One region of the Actinomadura sp. 3N407 genome, then DNA from elsewhere that is predicted to be linked to it. Evidence: riboswitches for the same ligand, from Rfam matches in the RefSeq annotation. Region 1 holds a riboswitch; each other region holds the start of a gene.
The links. A riboswitch is a leader RNA that binds a small molecule or an ion and turns the genes downstream of it on or off. The one in region 1 is predicted to bind cyclic di-AMP.
Positions count from the first base shown of each region.

Region 1 (5,602 bases):
AGCCGTACCAGCAGGCGCCACAGCAGCACGACCCCTACCAGCAGCAGGCCCCGCACCAGCCGCCGGGCCCGCCCGGCCAGTCGCAGGATCCGTGGGGCCAGCCGCAGCAACAGCAGCCGCAGCAGGACCCGTGGGCCTCGCCGCCCATGCCACAGGCTCCCGAGCAGCCCGGACAGCCCCAGCACGGACAGTCCCAGCACGGGCAGCCTCAACACGGGCAGCCCCAGTACGGCCAGCCCCAGAATCAGCAGCACGGGGGGCAGCCGCAGCACGGTGGCGGCCAGCCGCCGATGCCGCAGCAGCAGCCTCCTGGGGACCCGTGGGGAATGCCCCAGCAACAGCAGCCGCAGCAGGACCCGTGGGGGGCGCCCCAGCAGCAGCCTCCGCTACCGGACCAGTACCAGCAGCCGGAGCAGCAGTACCCCCCTCAGGACCAGCAGTTCCCGCCGCAGGACCAGCAGTTCCCGCCGCCGCAGGACCAGTACCAGCAGCGCGAGCCGCAGTACCCGCCGCAGGATCAGTACCAGCAGCAACAGCCGGACCAGTACGGCATGCCACAGCCCGGCCCCGCCGACCACCAGTTCGGCCAGCCGCCTCAGCAGCACGGTGGCGGCCAGCCGCCGATGCAGCCGCAGCACGGGCGTGAGGCGACGCTGCTGCCGCCCGACCACAACCAGGGTCAGCGCCCACCGGCCCCGGACAGCACGGCGTTCATGTGCCCGTACTGCGAGGCGGTGCTCACCAACCCCGCCGCCGCGCAGTGCGACTCGTGCCTGCGCCCGCTGCCGCAGAAGGGGACGCCCATCCTGCGCGTGATGTTCCCAACGGGCGAGCTGAAGGTGTCCGTCGGGCAGCACCTGGTGCTGGGCCGGGACGCGGGCCAGTCGCCCGTGGCGGCCACGTTCACGCAGTACGACAATGTGTCGCGCCGCCACTCCACGGTGTGGCTCGACCCGTCCGGGACGGCGTGGGTGCGTGACGAGGGCTCCACCAACGGGACGTTCGTCAACGGCGAACGGCTCCCGCGCGGCGTGGAGGCGCCCCTCCGCAACGGCGACCAGCTCCGCCTGGCCGCCGACGTGACCGGGACCGTCCAGCTGAACTGAGCAGCACGGCGAAAGGGCGGCCCCGCGGTCGAGAACCGCGGGGCCGCCCTTCGTCGTTCTGCGGGACGGTGAGGAGCTAGCCGGCGCGCTTGGTGCGGGCGCGCGTGCGCTCGCGCTCCTTGGCGGCCAGCACGACCTTGCGGATGCGGACGGCGCCCGGGGTGACCTCGACGCACTCGTCCTCGCGGCAGAACTCCAGGGCCTCCTCCAGCGACAGCAGCCGCGGCGGGGTGAGCCGCTCCAGCTCGTCACCGGTGGACGACCGCATGTTCGTGAGCTTCTTCTCCTTGGTGATGTTGACGTCCATGTCGTCGGCGCGGGAGTTCTCCCCGACGATCATGCCCTCGTACACCTCGGTCGTCGGCCCGACGAAGAACGTGCCGCGGTCCTGCAGGTTCGTGATCGCGTACGCGGTGGCCGCGCCGGAGCGATCGGCGACGAGGGAACCGGACGGACGGGTGCGCAGCTCACCGAACCAGGGCTCGTAGGCCTCGAACACGTGATGCGCCATGCCGGTGCCGCGGGTCTCGGTCATGAACTCGGTGCGGAACCCGATCAGGGCGCGCGCCGGGACGAGGAACTCCATCCGGATCCAGCCGGTGCCGTGGTTGGTCATCTGCTCCATGCGGCCTTTGCGGACCGCCAGCAGCTGCGTGACGGCGCCGAGATGCTCCTCGGGGATGTCGATGGTGAGCCGCTCGACCGGCTCGTGCTTCTTGCCGTCGATGACCTTGACGACCACCTGCGGCTTGCCGACGGTCAGCTCGTAGCCCTCGCGGCGCATGTTCTCGACCAGGATCGCCAGGGCCAGCTCGCCGCGGCCCTGCACCTCCCACGCGTCCGGACGCTCGGTCGGCAGCACCCTGATGGACACGTTGCCGACCAGCTCGCGCTCCAGCCGGTCCTTGACCATCCGGGCGGTGACCTTGGTGCCCTTCTCCCGTCCCGCCATCGGCCCGGTGTTGGTGCCGACCGTCATGGAGATCGCGGGCTCGTCCACGGTGATCAGCGGCAGCGGGCGGGGGTCGTCCGGGTCGGCGATCGTGTCGCCGATCATGATGTCGGGGATGCCGGCGATCGCGATGATGTCGCCCGGCCCCGCCTCCTGCGCGGGCTTGCGGACGAGCGCGTCCGTCATCAGCAGCTCGGTGATCTTCACCCGCTCGACGCTGCCGTCATGCCGGCACCAGGCGACCTGCTGGCCCTTCTTGATCGTTCCGGCGTGCAGCCGGCACAGCGCGATCCGGCCGAGGTAGCTGGAGGCGTCCAGGTTGGTGACGTGCGCCCGCAGCGGGACGTCCGGGTCGTAGGACGGCGCCGGGATCGTCTCGGTGATGACCTTGAACAGCGGCTCCAGGTCGTCGCTGCCGGGCATGTCGCCGTCGGCGGGCTTGTCCAGCGACGCCCGCCCGGCGCGTCCCGACGCGTACACGATCGGGAAGTCGATCTGGTCCTCGTCGGCGTCGAGGTCCATGAACAGCTCGTACGTCTCGTCCACGACCTCGTCGATGCGGGCGTCGGGACGGTCGGTCTTGTTCACGACGAGGATCACCGGCAGCCGCGCCGCGAGCGCCTTGCGCAGCACGAACCGGGTCTGCGGGAGCGGGCCCTCGCTGGCGTCCACCAGCAGGACGACGCCGTCCACCATGGACAGCCCGCGCTCCACCTCGCCACCGAAGTCGGCGTGCCCGGGGGTGTCGATGATGTTGATCGTCAGCCCGTTGTGCCGGACGGCGGTGTTCTTCGCGAGGATGGTGATCCCCTTCTCGCGCTCCAGGTCGTCGGAGTCCATCACCCGGTCGTCGACGTTCTGGTTCTCACGGAAGGCCCCGGACTGCCAGAGCATGGCGTCGACCAGCGTCGTCTTTCCGTGGTCGACGTGGGCGACGATCGCGACGTTCCGGAGGTCGTCGCGCGTGGAGATGGGCATGCGGGGCTCGCCTTGGGGTGAGAGTTCGGGATCCGCCGCAGAACACGGCATCGACCATTCTACTTGCCCGTGCCCGCACCCCGTTCCGTGACGGCCGTCCCATTGGTCCCAGGGGCCCCGATTCGCCAACTTTGCCCGTTCTTTGTAATCTGCCCGAGATCCGGTCGTCCGGAGCCCCGTCCCCCGGGGCTGCGGCCGGAGCGCCGAATCTCCCGCGTACGGGAGAGCCGGGGACCCACGTCCCTGGGGTGAATCGACGTACGTCGTAGGGCGACTCCTGGCCCGAACCCGTCAGCTAACCCGGTAGGCGCGCGAGGAGAGGAGAACACCGGTTTGGCACCGGCTCCACAACGGTGGCGGCGCGTCACGCCCGCCGCCACGGCCACGATGCTCCTGATCGGCCTCGGCGCCACCGCGCCCGTCGCCGCCCATGCCGCGCCGCCGTTCCAGCTCGCCGCCGCGGCCTCCCCGACGCCCACTCCGACGACGGAGGAAGGGCTGCGCAAGAGCCTGGACGCGCTCAACGAAGAGGCCGAGATCCTCACCGAGCAGTACAACAAGACCCGCGTGGACCTGGACAAGGCCAAGAAGGCCGGGCAGGCCGCCGCCAAGCAGGCCGCGACGCTGCGCGCCCAGGCGGCACCGGCCCGCGAACAGCTCGGACGGATGGCCGCGGCGAACTACATGACCGGCGCCCCTGACGTGATCTTCGGCGCCGACGGCTCCTCCGAAGGGCTGTCCGAACGCGCCTACCTGACGCAGAGCCAGGTCACCACCGTCCAGGCGCTGCAGAAGCAGATCGAGCGGGCCGAGACGGCGCAGCGCACGGCGGAGGCGAAGACGGCCCAGGTCGAAAAGGCCGCAGCGGACGCCGAGAAGGCCCGCGAAGCGGCCAGGACCAAGGTCGCCGAGGTGACGAAGCGGCTGGACAAGCTGACCACCACGCACATCGACGACCCCCGCAGCGGCCTGCGCGCGACCGTGAAGGGCTCGGGCGCACCGGCCGACATGGCCCGCAAGGCGCTCACCAAGCTCGGCTCGCCCTACGTGTGGGCCGCCGCCGGTCCGAACAGCTTCGACTGCTCAGGACTCGTCGTCTGGGCCTACGCCCAGATCGGGAAGCGCGGGCTGCCGCACTACACCGGCGCCCTCTACGGCCTCGGCACCAAGGTCTCCAAGAGCCGGCTCCGTTCGGGCGACCTGGTCTACTTCGGCGGCAACCTCCACCACATGGGCATCTACCTCAGCGACGGCAAGTACCTGCACGCCCCGCAGACCGGCGATGTGGTGAAGATCTCAAAGATGTCGGACCGCTCGGACTACGCGGGCGCCAACCGCGTTTCCTGATTGCAGTGCCCTTGGCGTCGGGCCCTGGAGGGCCCTCCTTCGGCGGGCACTGCGTGCGATCGCTGCATCGCTCCGGCTCGCCTTGGCGGCTCGCTGCGCGATCAGGTTCTCGCAAGCTTGAACCTGCCTTCGGACGCGATCGCGACGGTTTGGGTTGGTGCGTGGCTGGTGTGGTGGCTGGTGTCGTCCGGGGACGAGTTACTGCAGCGTCCTGCTTCGTTGTTCAGGTGAGGCCCTGGTGGGCCAGGGCGTCGATGACGGGGAGGTCGCCGGGGAGCCAGTCGACTTCGTACAGCTCGTCCGGGGACAGCCAGCGCAGCGCCAGGTGTTCCAGGGCCTGCGGCTCGCCTTCGAGGATCTGCGCGGTCCACACCCGCAGCACGCTCCGTTCGCTCAGCCGCCAGTCCCCGCCGATCCGGCCGATCAGCCGGATCTTGATGGCGAGTTCCTCGTGACACTCGCGCACCAGCGCGTCCTCGTCCGTCTCGCCCGGGTCGACCTTCCCGCCGGGCAGCTCCCAGCCGCCCGCCATGTGCGGCGGCTCGGCCCGCTGGGCGCTCAGCAGCCGCCCGTCCGAAATGATCGCCGCGCCGACCACCACGAGATCGTTCGCCACCGGCTCCTCTTCCCTGTCGTCCGGTATCGGTGTCAGACGGCGCTCCCGGCCCGTCCGGTCTCCCGGATGGACTCGACCAGGCGTACCGCGTCCCGGACGATCTCCTCCAGGCGGCCGCCGTGCGCGCCGCGCCAGTAGAGCTGGCCGCAGTCGGCGCAGCGGCCGTACACGTCGTAGCTGCGGCGGGTGCCCGCCTCCAGGTCGCCTTCGATCTCCTCCTTGTCGACCGGGACGAGTTCGCCGTTGCAGGCGGTGCAGCGCGTCCACGGGCGGAGCACGGGCGCGAAGCGGTCCAGCACGTCGCGGAGCTGGTCGTCCGGGCGGGAGCCGCGGACGTACGCGCCGAACCACAGCGCGCGGCGGCGGAGCAGCCCGCGGTCCTGGGTGAGCAGGACGCGGCGTTCCTCGTTCGCCTGGACGACCAGCGCCGGGTCGTCCATGTCGTTGTGGTAGGCGGTGTCGAGGCCGAGGAGACGCAGCCGCCGGGCCAGCGTGCCCAGGTGCACGTCGAGGACGAAGCGGGGGGCGGCCTGGCCCGGTTCGAGCGGGACGGGCTGCGGGCGCGGCACCGCCTCCACCCGCACCTCGTCGCCGGGATCCGGG
Region 1 is NZ_JBQQBP010000004.1:11,105-16,706, reverse strand. Features, by position in the region: gene ACTWPP_RS10735 (hypothetical protein) at 1-338, opposite strand, end outside; gene ACTWPP_RS10730 (hypothetical protein) at 387-638, opposite strand; gene ACTWPP_RS10725 (FHA domain-containing protein) at 624-1,106, shown strand; gene typA (translational GTPase TypA) at 1,183-3,036, opposite strand; cyclic di-AMP (ydaO/yuaA leader) riboswitch at 3,228-3,362, shown strand; gene ACTWPP_RS10715 (NlpC/P60 family protein) at 3,370-4,383, shown strand; gene ACTWPP_RS10710 ((deoxy)nucleoside triphosphate pyrophosphohydrolase) at 4,607-4,999, opposite strand; gene ACTWPP_RS10705 (Mut7-C RNAse domain-containing protein) at 5,032-5,602, opposite strand, start outside.

Region 2 (5,602 bases), on a different contig from region 1:
CGCCCCGCTGCGCCGGTTCGCGCGGTTCGAGCGCCGCAAGCGCGCCAAGCTCGCCGGGCAGCACATCGCGGCGGTGCTGGAGAAGGACGCCGGTTTCCGGCGGCGCGTCGCCGAACCGCTGCGCGAGGCGCAGGCCGACCTGGTCGAGGTGGTCGAGGGCGGGGACGTGCCGCCGGCCGCCGATCCGGTGCGGGTCGCGGTGCTGGCCTACCTGCTGCGCCCGGAGGGCTGGACCGACCTCGTCGAGTCCGCCCGCGAGGAGCTGGACCGCTCCGCGACCGCCTCGGAGGAGGAGGCCGCCGAGCGCCGCGTCGCCGCGCTCAAAGAGGAGCTGGCCGCCGCCCGCGGCGCCCGCGGCGCCGAGGTGGACCGGCTGCGCGCCGAGCTGCGCGAGACCAAGGCCGAGGTGGCGGAGCTGCGCCGCAAGCTGCACGAGGCGCGCGTCAGGTTCCGGGCAGCGGAGGAGCGCGCCGGCGCGGTCGCGGCGGAGGCGGAGCGCGAGCAGGCGGCCGCGCGCGAGTCGACGGCCGCGTCCGAGAAGGAGCTGCGCAGGCTGCGCGCCCGCGCCGCGCAGGCCGAGGCCGCCGCGGAGGCCGCCAAGCGGGCCGCGCGGGAGGGACGCAACGTCGACGACGTCCGGCTGCGGATGCTGCTGGACACGCTCCTCGACGCGGCGCAGGGCGTCCGCCGGGAGCTGGCGCTGCCCTCCACCATCGGCCGTCCCGCGGACGCGGTCGGCGGCCTGGAGCCCGACCGGCAGGCGCACCGCGCGCTGCCCGGCCGGGCCCTGTCCGACAGTGACCCGCAGCTGCTCGACCGGCTGCTGACCCTGCCGCGGGTGCACCTCATCGTGGACGGCTACAACGTCACCAAGACCGGGTACGGGGAGCTGCCGCTGGCGGACCAGCGCAGCCGGCTGCTGTCGGGGCTCGGCGGGCTGGCGGCGCAGACCCGCGCGGAGGTGACGTGCGTGTTCGACGGCGCGGAGCTGGACGCGCCGGTGGCCATCGCGGCGCCGCGCGGCGTCCGGGTGCTGTTCAGCCGTCCCGGTCAGACCGCCGACGAGCTGATCGGCGAGCTGGTCCGGGCGGAGCCGCAGGGCCGCGCGGTGGTGGTGGTCTCGTCCGACCGTGAGGTGGCCGACGCGGCGCGGCGCGCCAACGCCCGGCCCTGCCCGTCCACGCTGCTGCTGCGCCGCCTCGGCCGTTCCTAGCCCGGCTGCGCGGCGGCCGCGGTCGGGCCGCCGTCAGGCCGCGGTCTCAAGGCCGCCATGAGGCACGCCTCGCGCTCCGTGATCTTACCGACACGGATAGCGCATCATTTCGATTGAAGGCGACTAAAGAGTGATGAACCGGTTGTGACGGTTGTTGCGTATCGCTAATGTCATCCGCTGACGTCGTGGACGAGAGGGGCGAAACCGACCGTGGCCAATGATCTCATCGGGGAAGCAGCGCATGAGCGCGACCGGCGAGGAGGTTCGGCCAAGAGAGGCGCCTCCCGTCGCCTGGCGGCCGTCGCGTGCCTCACGCTGACGGTCTCCCTCGCGTCTCCTCCGGTGGTGGCGCACGCCGACCCTCAGCCGACCAGAGCACAGGTCCAGAAGAAACTCGACAAGCTCGCCGAGGAAATGGGCCAGAAGGTCGAGAAGTTCAACCAGCTCAACGAGAAGCTCAAGATCGCCAAGAAGAAGTACACGATCGCGAGCAAGTCGAGCAAGGAGGAGCAGGCGGCCTTCGAGGAGCAGCGCTCCAAGATCGCCCAGATGGCGGCCGCCGCCTACAAGAACGGCGACACGAACAACGTCACCGGCTTCGTCGGCACCAACGACCCGCAGGCGATCCTGGACCAGGCGGCCGTCTTCTCGCACCTGTCGCAGGAGCGCAGCTCCCAGCTGACCCAGTTCCTGGCGACCGCCCAGCGGCTCCGCCGCGAGGAGGCGCAGGCCAAGGCCTCCTACGAGGACGTGCAGGCCAAGACCAAGGAGCTGCGGGAGCAGAAGAAGAAGCTCGACAAGGAGGTCGCCAAGCAGAAGGCCCTGCTGCGGCGGCTCGGCGGCGGAACCTCGTCGGGCGGCTCGGGCAGCGTCGGCGGCACCTACAACGGCCCGGCCAGCGGCTCGGCCCGCACCGCGCTCAACTTCGCCTACGCCCAGCTCGGCAAGCCGTACCAGTACGGCGCCGAAGGCCCGAACTCCTACGACTGCTCCGGCCTGACCATGAAGGCGTGGGCGGCGGCGGGCGTGAGCATCACCCGCACCACCCACTCCCAGTACGCCGCCACCAAGCGGGTGTCCAAGAGCAACCTGCAGCCCGGCGACCTGGTGTTCTTCAGCGGCCTCGGGCACATGGGCATGTACGTGGGCGGCGGCAAGATGATCCACGCCCCGCGCACCGGGAAGAACGTGGAGGTCGTGACCATCACCTCCGGCTACTATCTGAACAACTACTACGGCGCCGGGCGCCCCTGACGCCCCGCCCCGGAGCGCCCGCGACGGGCGTGACGGAGCTCTTTCGACAACGGACCGGGCTTGACCTGGTCCGTTGTTGATTTTGGGGGGGTTTGCCATCTGTTGGGGCTTTGGTACGTTGTCACCACTCACGGCGCCCTCCAGACGCCGTGGTCCCGAGGCGCTCACCAGGCGCCACGGCCCCACGCGGCACATCCAGCTGCCGCGTGACGGCGGCGCGAGCCACGTGCCGCTCCCCCCGGCGGCACGATCCACGCGCCGCCTCCGGCACCCGACGGGTGCCGCAAACGGTCTCCAGCAGACCCGGCCGGCCCCGGCCCCACCGTGCGCACGCCCGCAGCGTGCATGGCGCTGAGAGCGCTGCCACGGCGGATTCCACGGGTCAGGCCCAGGACGGTCCCCGCAAACGGGCCGCCGTCCGCACGCACAACATCAGGCGCCGCTCTTTCGCACGCGGGAGACAGGTCCCGCGCACGGGCCCCATCACGCCCCCAGGATCGCAGCGGCAGCGCCGAATCCGCCGACGCGCGGAACCGGGGACCCACATCCGCCGGAGTCCAGGGACCGTCCCTGGACGGGCATTCCGGCACCCGGGGTGAATCGGTGCGTCTCTCCCCGCCGAACGGTGAGAGCCCGCCGTAGGGCCACTTCCACGCCCGAACCCGTCAGCTAACCCGGTAGGCGTCTGGAAGACGAAGGAGTGAAAACCGCAGCGTTACCTGGGCGTGGCCGCCCTCGTGCGGCCACGCCCGCTTTCCCCCTTCACTCCGTGCGGGCGCCCTCGCCCGGCGGAGCCCCCCATCCGAACCGGCGTGCCCGCCCCCGGGCCGCCACCGCCGAGTCCGTGGTTCACCGCGCCCAGACGCGCGGAGAACGCGGAGCCGGGGACCCACTGTGTCCTTCGGGGTGAATCGGCCCGCCCAGCGGGCCGTAGGGCGGCTTCCACGCCCGAACCCGTCAGCTAACCCGGTAGGCGGCATGGAAGTCAGGAGATCCCCCATGCCAGGCGCGCATCGCAAGAAGTCACCGGGCAAGCACCGCAAACCCGGCACTCTCGCCCTCACGTGGCGGACGACCGGCGGCGTGATCGTCGGCGCCGCCGTTCTCGGCACCGCCGCGGCCACCGCACAGGCGTCGGTCCTGCCGTTCGCCTCCGCTCCCACCCACGCCACCGCGGCCGGTCCGGCCGCCGGCGACGACGCGGGCAAGTCCAAGTCCGGCTCCAAGTCCTCGTCCAAGGACAGGTCCGATTCCAAGGACGAGAACCGGGACGAGCCCGCGGACGGCGGCAAGGAAGCCGAGCGTCCCGAAAGGGACGAGCCGGAGTCCGACGCCCCGAAGCAGCCGTCCGAGGACTCGCGGCCCACCGCCGACGAGGCCATCGAGCTCGCCAGGTCGCAGGTGGGCATCGCGGAGGACGGCAGCGGCGCGACCAAGTTCAACCAGTGGTACGTGGAGAACTCCCGTGCCGACGAGACCGTCGCGCGCGACGGCGGCTCCGTCCAGGCGTACGACGACGCCGCCTGGTGCGACATGTTCATCTCGTGGGTGGGCGACCAGCTCGGGTTCACCGAGCAGATCGGCAGCGACGCCTGGACCATCGCCCACGCCAAATGGTTCCGGGACCAGGGCCGCTGGGGCACCGAGCCGAAGCCGGGCGCGATCGTCTTCTACGCCTGGAACGGCGGCAAGGACATCGACGACATCGTCCACGTCGGCATGGTGACCAAGAAGATCGACGACGGCACCATCGAGGCGGTCGAGGGCAACACCGACAACGCCGTCCGGGTCAGGCAGCGCTCGACCGGCTCCGTCGTCGGCTACGGCTACCCCGAGTACAAGTCCTGACGTCCCTTCCCCCTCCCCCGGCTGCATAGGATCACGCGCATGGAGGACGGTCCCGGTCAGGCCGGACACGGCGGCCCCGTCACGCGCCGCAGGGCACTCGCCCTGGGCGCGGGCGGGGCCGCCGTGCTGCTGGGCACCGGCGCGGGACTCCTCGGCACGCGGTCCGGCGACGACGGGACGCCGCCCGCCCGCGCGACCAAAGCCGCCGGAACGTTCCGGCCCGCGGACGCCGTCACCGTCCTCGCCAACCGCGCGCGGGCGGTGCAGGACGGAGACCGGACGGCCTTCCTCGCGACGGTGGCCTCCGCGCCCGCCGCGTTCCAGGACGCCCAGTCCCGCTTGTACGGCAATCTCCGCGAGCTCCCGCTGGCCGGCTGGGAGGAACGCGCAGTCGTCACCCAGGCGACGGACGACGAGAAGGGTGTCGCGGTCGTCCGCGTGGAAGTGCGCTCCAGGTTGCGGGGCTTCGACCGGGGTGACGTCGTCCGCACCCGCTACCTGACGCTCGCCCCTCGCTCCGGCATCTGGACGATCGTCGGCGACGGGTCGTCGCATGGATTCGCGGACGACGCCGCCATCTGGGACGGCGGCCCCCTGACGGTGGTCAAGGGCCGCGCGAGCCTCGTCATCGGCGACACCGCGGCCACCGGGGCCCTCCGCCTGGAAGAGATCGCGGAACGCCTGGACGCGGCCGTCCCGGTCGTCACCGGCGTCGTCGGCAAGGGATGGGCGCGGCGGGTCGTCGCGCTCGTTCCCGCCGACGCGGGCCTCGCCTCCGCCCTCGCCGGTCCGGGGCAGAGCCTCGGCGACATCGCCGCCCTCGCCACCGTCACGCCGTCCGCCGGCGACGGCCGCGGCGAGGACCGCGTCGTCGTCTCCCCCGCCACCTTCGGCCGCCTCAACGACCTCGGACGCGACGTGGTGCTGACCCACGAGCTGACCCATGTCGCCACCGGCGGCGCCCGCGACCGCGCGACCCCGCTGTGGCTGATCGAGGGCTTCGCGGACTACGTCGGCTACCTCCGGACGGAGATCGGCGTCCGGTCCGCGGCCGGCGAGCTGCGCCGCGAGGTGGCCGCGGGACGCGTCCCGTCCGCGCTGCCCGCCGCGGCCGCGTTCTCCGGCGGGTCCGCGCGCCTCTCCCAGTCCTACCAGGAGGCCTGGCTCGCCTGCCGGATGGTCGCCGACCGGTACGGTGAGGCGACGCTCGTGCGGCTCTACCGGGCCGCCGGGCGCGTCCCGGAGGCCGCAGCGCTGAGCGACGTGCTGGGACTCACCCGGGACCGC
Region 2 is NZ_JBQQBP010000006.1:384,071-389,672, forward strand. Features, by position in the region: gene ACTWPP_RS18240 (NYN domain-containing protein) at 1-1,213, shown strand, start outside; gene ACTWPP_RS18245 (NlpC/P60 family protein) at 1,559-2,467, shown strand; cyclic di-AMP (ydaO/yuaA leader) riboswitch at 2,967-3,166, shown strand; cyclic di-AMP (ydaO/yuaA leader) riboswitch at 3,313-3,458, shown strand; gene ACTWPP_RS18250 (CHAP domain-containing protein) at 3,467-4,315, shown strand; gene ACTWPP_RS18255 (hypothetical protein) at 4,355-5,602, shown strand, end outside.
Region 2: another riboswitch for cyclic di-AMP. It lies ahead of ACTWPP_RS18250 (CHAP domain-containing protein); the one in region 1 lies ahead of ACTWPP_RS10715 (NlpC/P60 family protein).

Region 3 (5,602 bases), on a different contig from region 1:
CGCCCCAGTAGACCCGTCCGTTCCGCTCCACGAGCCGCGCGCGCAGCTCGGGCCGGCTGCCGGGGGCGTACTCGGCGGCGGCGAGCGCCCCCGCGTGGTCTCCCTCACGGGCCAGGTAGGCGGCGATCGCGGGCAGCGGATTGGCCTCCTCGAACGCCCGGGGATCCAGCTCGGCCACGTAGCCGGCCGCCAGGTCGAGGAACCGCGCCTGGTAGTCCCGGTCGCGGCCGCGCAGCTCCCGCATGTAGAGCAGCAGGTCGTGGTTGATGAACTTGACGTCCTTGGCCCGCCGCAGGTCGTGGGCCCCGCGCAGTGCGAACAGCTCGTCGATGCGCCGGTGGATCTCCAGCCGGTCGGCGAAGTTGGCCAGCTCGGCGCGCCTGTTGGAGATGGACGGCGCCGTCGCCGGCTCCCGCACCAGCCAGTTGTAGACCCGGTGCGGGATCAGCGCGGTCCGGCCGGCCGCCAGGTACGCCTCGGCGGTGAACAGCAGGTCCTCGTAGTAGAGCTCCTCGACGAACCGCAGCCCCTGGTCCTCCAGGAAACCCCGCCGGTAGGCCTTGTTGGTCGACAGGGTGTCGTAGAGGAGGTCGGGATTCTCGCTCAGCGACCCGTACACGGCCCTGCGCTCGTAGAGCCAGGGATACCAGGGGCGGACGCGTGCCTGCGCGTCCTCCGGCCGGTCCAGGAAGACCCGGTCGCACCGGCCGGACACGATGTCGGCGCCGGTGTCCTCGGCCGCGCCGAGGAGGTTGAGGCAGGCGTGCCGGTCCAGGAGGTCGTCGCTGTCGAGGAACATCACGTACCGGCCGGTGGAGGCCTCGATGCCGGCGTTGCGCGGGCGGCCGCAGCCACCGGAGTTCGACGGGAGGTGGACGGCCCTGACCCGCCCCGGGTGCGCGGCGGCGAGCCGGTCGGCGATCTCCGCGGTGCCGTCGGTGCTCGCGTCGTCGACGATGACCGTCTCGACGGCCCCCAGCGACTGCCCCAGCGACGACGCGGCGGCCCGTGGCAGCCTCCGCGCGTCGTTGTAGGCGATCACCACTACACTCACATCAGGGCGCATGGGCTTCCCCTCCACGGCTTGGAGTTCCGGGGGACGCCCCAGGCCTCCGGCAGTGGCGTCCGATCCGGCCTTCTGCTCTCAGTTGCTCCCTTCCATGCGCCGGTCGGACGCGCGTGCAGGGTTCCTTTCCAGGAACGCCGCGCTAAGGTCCAAGGGCGATCAAAGCCTGTCAACGGTTGGTATTACCCGCCTTCGGCGGAGACATGGGGGCAGATCGCCCGGGAACGCCAGAAGGCGCCCGGCGGGTATGCCGGGCGCCTTCCGATCAGGGACCGCGCTGGTGCGCCGATCGTGGACCGCGGGCTGGATCAGGCCGCGTAGTCGGGGTAGCCGTACCCCACGACCAAGGACTTGTCGCGGACCTTCTTCTGCACCGCGTTGTTGGTGTTGCCCTCGATGGTGCTGATGGTGCCGTCACCGTTGTCCTTGACGACGATGCCGACGTGGTCGATGGCACTGATGCTGGAACCCCTGTCCCAGTCGAAGAACACGACCGAGCCGGGCTTGGCCTTCTTGCCCCAGCGGTCGGTGTCCTCGAACCAGGAGGCGTGCTGGACGGTGTAGGCGTCCCAGCCCATGTTCTTGACGCCGGTCTGGGCGCCGAGCCATGAGACGAACATGTTGCACCACTGCGCGCCGTTGTAGGCGTCGACGGAGAACCCGCCGTCACGCTGGGCCGTGGCCTTGGCGTGGGGGGTCGACACGTACCACTCGTGGAACTTGGTCTGGCCGTCCTGGCCTTCGCGGATGCCGACCTGCTCCTCGGCCAGTTCGAGCACCTCGGAGGCCTCCACCGCACGCGGCGGCACCTTGTAGCCCGCCTCCACGTAGTCGGAGGCCGAGACGGCCTCGGACTCGCTCGAGACGGTGCCCTTCTCGGCGGAGGCGGCCGCCGCCGCCTGGGCCGGGGTCTCGGCGACCGCGTCACCGGTGAGCGGGTTGAAGACCGCGAGCCCGACGGCTCCGGCGAGCACCGCGCTGACGGCGACGCTGACGGCCTTGTCCTCGGCCGTGAAGCTGTTCAGCGTGGCCGTGATGTTGTTCAGGGAAAGTCGATTGAAACGACCGGTCATGCAGGGAATCTCCTTGTCTCCCATGACGCCTACCGGGTTAGCTGACGGATTCGGGCATGGAAGTAGCCCTACGGCGCGACTCTCGGACGCGCCGATTCACCCCTGGAACCTGGGTCCCCGGCTCCGTTCCGGTCGAGTGGACCGGGACGGACTCGGCCTCGCACCGCGGACGCGGTGCTGGATTTTCGGATTGATCTCAGCGACTGATCTCGGTGAGGGGGCGCGCGTCTGTGGCGCGCATCGCGTGCGGATACCGCTCCGCGATCCTCGGCCGTACATGGAACGGCCGGTGGCAACGCATGGGGCGCGCTGCGGGATTCGGATAGAAGGTACCAACCTTCTCAAGGAAAGCAAATCACCGACAAAACTCCGTCTTGCCTGCTCAAAGGCCCTCCAAGACACCACCAACAGCGTCAGGGCCCGATGTCTTCCCGATCACCCGGCGACCGGCTCGCATCCCCCTTCCGCAGGGGGCTGCCGCCCACCAGGCAGAAGGTAAAGAACCCGCGGACGGCGACGGCCGGCACATGGCGTTCCGCCACATGCCGGCCGTCCGCGCCCCGCTCAGGTGAGGCCTAAGTCACACGGCGAGGTCTTCGCAGGTCAAACATGGTTCTCGTCACTCCACGCGCAGCGCGAAGAGGGTGGTGTCGTCCGCCGCCCGGTCATGCTCCATCCGCGCCAGCACCTCCTCCAGCACCAGCCCCGGCCGCGTCGAGCAGTCCCGCAGGATGGCGGTGAGCCGGGAGATCCGCTCGTCGAGGTCCGCGTCCCTGCGCTCCACGAGGCCGTCGGTGTACAGGAAGAGCATGTCGCCGCGGAGGAGCCGGGTGGTGATCGTCGTGTACTCCCAGCCCACCATCGCGCCGAGCATCGGGTCGCGGACGACCTCCAGCGGCGCCGCCCGCCCGTCCCGGATCAGGATCGGCGGCGGATGACCCGCGCACGTCCACTCCACGACGCGGCGCGCCGGATCGAAATGAGCCACGACGGCGGTACCCGTCGCCGGCGGGTCCATGGTCGCGACCAGCTCGTTCAGCCAGCCCACCAGCCGTCCCGCCGGCTCCCCCGTGCAGGCGAGGCCCAGCAGCCCGTTGCGGCTGCGCGCCATCGCCGCGGCCGCGGGCAGGCCGTGCCCGGCCGCGTCTCCGATGGCCACCAGCGCCCGCCCGTCGGCCAGCACGCGGGTCGCGAACCAGTCCCCGCCGATGCGGGCGGTGCTCTCCGCCGCCAGGCTGCGGATCGAGGTGACCAGGCCCGGCAGCCGCTCCACCTCGTCCTCGTCCGGCAGGATCGCTCTGCGCAGCGTCACCGCCACCCGCCGCTCCTGCGCCATCCGCTCCTGCTGCTTCAGCATCTGCCGCCGGGTCTCGGCCAGCGCCCGCTCCACCCCGCGCCGCCGCGTGATGTCCTGCGAGACGATGTTGATCGAGACCGGCAGCCCCGACTCGGCCAGCACCGGCTCGGCGAAGATCCACAGATGCCTCGGCGCCCCGTCCTGGGCGATCACGCGGTGCTCGGCCTCCACCGGCTCGCGCCGCGAGAACATCGTCTGCACGGCCTCCTCGACCAGCGGGAGATCGTCCTCCGCCACGACCTTGGGAAGATCGTGCGGCATCGGCGGCACCTCGTCGGGGACGAGCCCGTAGTTGGCGAGCATCTGCGGCGTCCAGTCCGCCTCCCCGGTCGCCAGGTCCCACTCGCCGAACCCGATCAGGGCGAGCCGCTCGACCCGCTCCAGCCGCCGCGCCGTCCGGTCCTCGGCGTAGTGGTACCGCCAGGTCACGCAGATGCCGGTCGGCACCGGAACACACCGCACGCTCATCCGGGACGAGCGGGACAGGCCGCGCTGGGCAGTGGAGTAAAAGAAAGAGGAACGTTCCAAGCGACTGCCGGACTCCAGCACCTCCACGTAGTCGTCGAAGAGCCCGCTCAGCACCGCACCCGGATCCGTCCGCAGCAGCCGCAGCCCCGTCAGCTCCTCCCTGCCGCGCCCGAACATGTCATGCGCCACACCGTTGAGATCCGCGAAGAGGAAGTCCGCCACGTTGCCGTCCGCCCCCCGGACCGGGACCAGATGGGCCGACGAGTCGAGCGCCGCGTCCAGCACCGCCCGCGCCATCGGATCGTCCGGCATCCCTTCGAGGAGCTCCGCGTCTCCCGCGGTGTCCTCGGCCGTCACCCGGCGCAGGACGTCCTCGGCCTCCGACAGCACGGCCTGGCGCTCCGCCGTCCCGCCCTCGGCGCGGGGCGCGCGGCGTCCGGCCGCCACGGCCCCCACCGGCCCGGCACCGCCGTCCTTCACCAGCAGGGACGCCGCCTCGGACAGGTCCATGTCCAGGTCCCGCGCGAGCCAGATCAGATGCTGCAGGGCCTCCCCCGTCGGAACACCGAGCCGCCGGGCCAGCACGACCCGGGCCTCGGACAGCACCGCGCGGTCGTGCGCGGCGCCCCGCAGATCGTCCACGTCCGCGACGTGGACCCCGGGCTGCCCGAAGGTGCCCTCCGCTTCCGCCAACCCTGACCCCCGTTCGGCGTCACATGCCCTGGGAGAAAAAAGCTACATACGTCAGCGAAGGACTATTCGCCCAGAACCGGGTAAACAGTCCAGATCTTTGCCCGGGTTTTCCGTTGCCCCCCGTCCCCCACCGCTTCGGGTGACCCTCCACGGGGACAACCGTTCCCCGCCCTGTGACCCACGTCACCCCGCCCGGTAGACCTGCCCCGTCAACGCCGTGATCCGCGCCGCCGCCGTCCCGAACGACGTCCCCGCCGGATGCAGCGTCAGCACCACCACGATCTTCTGCTCCCCACCAGCCCCGTCGTATGCAGCACCGGCCGCCCGAGCCCGAGGTCCGGCCGCCACACCGCCGGCTGCGCCCCACGGCACCGCCCCGCCGGAGCGTCCCCGAACCCCGACCACCCCTGCTTCACGGCCCACGGCCTCTCCAGCGCCTCCGGGATCCCGAACGTCTGATCGAACCCGTCCGTCCCGCACGGCGTCGACTTCCGCAACTGCTCCAGCACGAACTCCCGGTGCGCCTCCGGCGCCTCCTCCAGCAGATACCGGTACGTCCGCACCACGTCCCGCGCACTGAGCGCCGTATACCCCCAGAACCCGGGCTTGTCCGCGGGCGGCGGCGCCGTCTCCCGCAACCCCACCCTCGGCACCATCCGCTCGATGATCTCTTTCCGCCCGCCCCGCCGCCACAACTCGGTCGCCGCCCCGTCGTCGCTCGACCTCAACATGCCCGTCATCAACGCCCGGTCATCGGCAGAAACCCGGTGCTCCCGCATGTGGTCCAGCGCCATCAGGATCTTCACCAGCGAAGCCGACCGGAACGTCTGCCGCGGCCGCCGCTCCACCACCACGCGCCCGGCCGCCCGATCGAACACCACGAACGACGCCCGAACCCCCTCCGGCACCCGCACAACGGCCCGGGAACCCTTCGACGCCGACCGC
Region 3 is NZ_JBQQBP010000022.1:110,696-116,297, forward strand. Features, by position in the region: gene ACTWPP_RS38345 (bifunctional glycosyltransferase/CDP-glycerol:glycerophosphate glycerophosphotransferase) at 1-1,066, opposite strand, end outside; gene ACTWPP_RS38350 (CHAP domain-containing protein) at 1,375-2,139, opposite strand; cyclic di-AMP (ydaO/yuaA leader) riboswitch at 2,152-2,307, opposite strand; gene ACTWPP_RS38355 (PP2C family protein-serine/threonine phosphatase) at 2,759-4,657, opposite strand; gene ACTWPP_RS38360 (hypothetical protein) at 4,924-5,602, opposite strand, start outside.
Region 3: another riboswitch for cyclic di-AMP. It lies ahead of ACTWPP_RS38350 (CHAP domain-containing protein); the one in region 1 lies ahead of ACTWPP_RS10715 (NlpC/P60 family protein).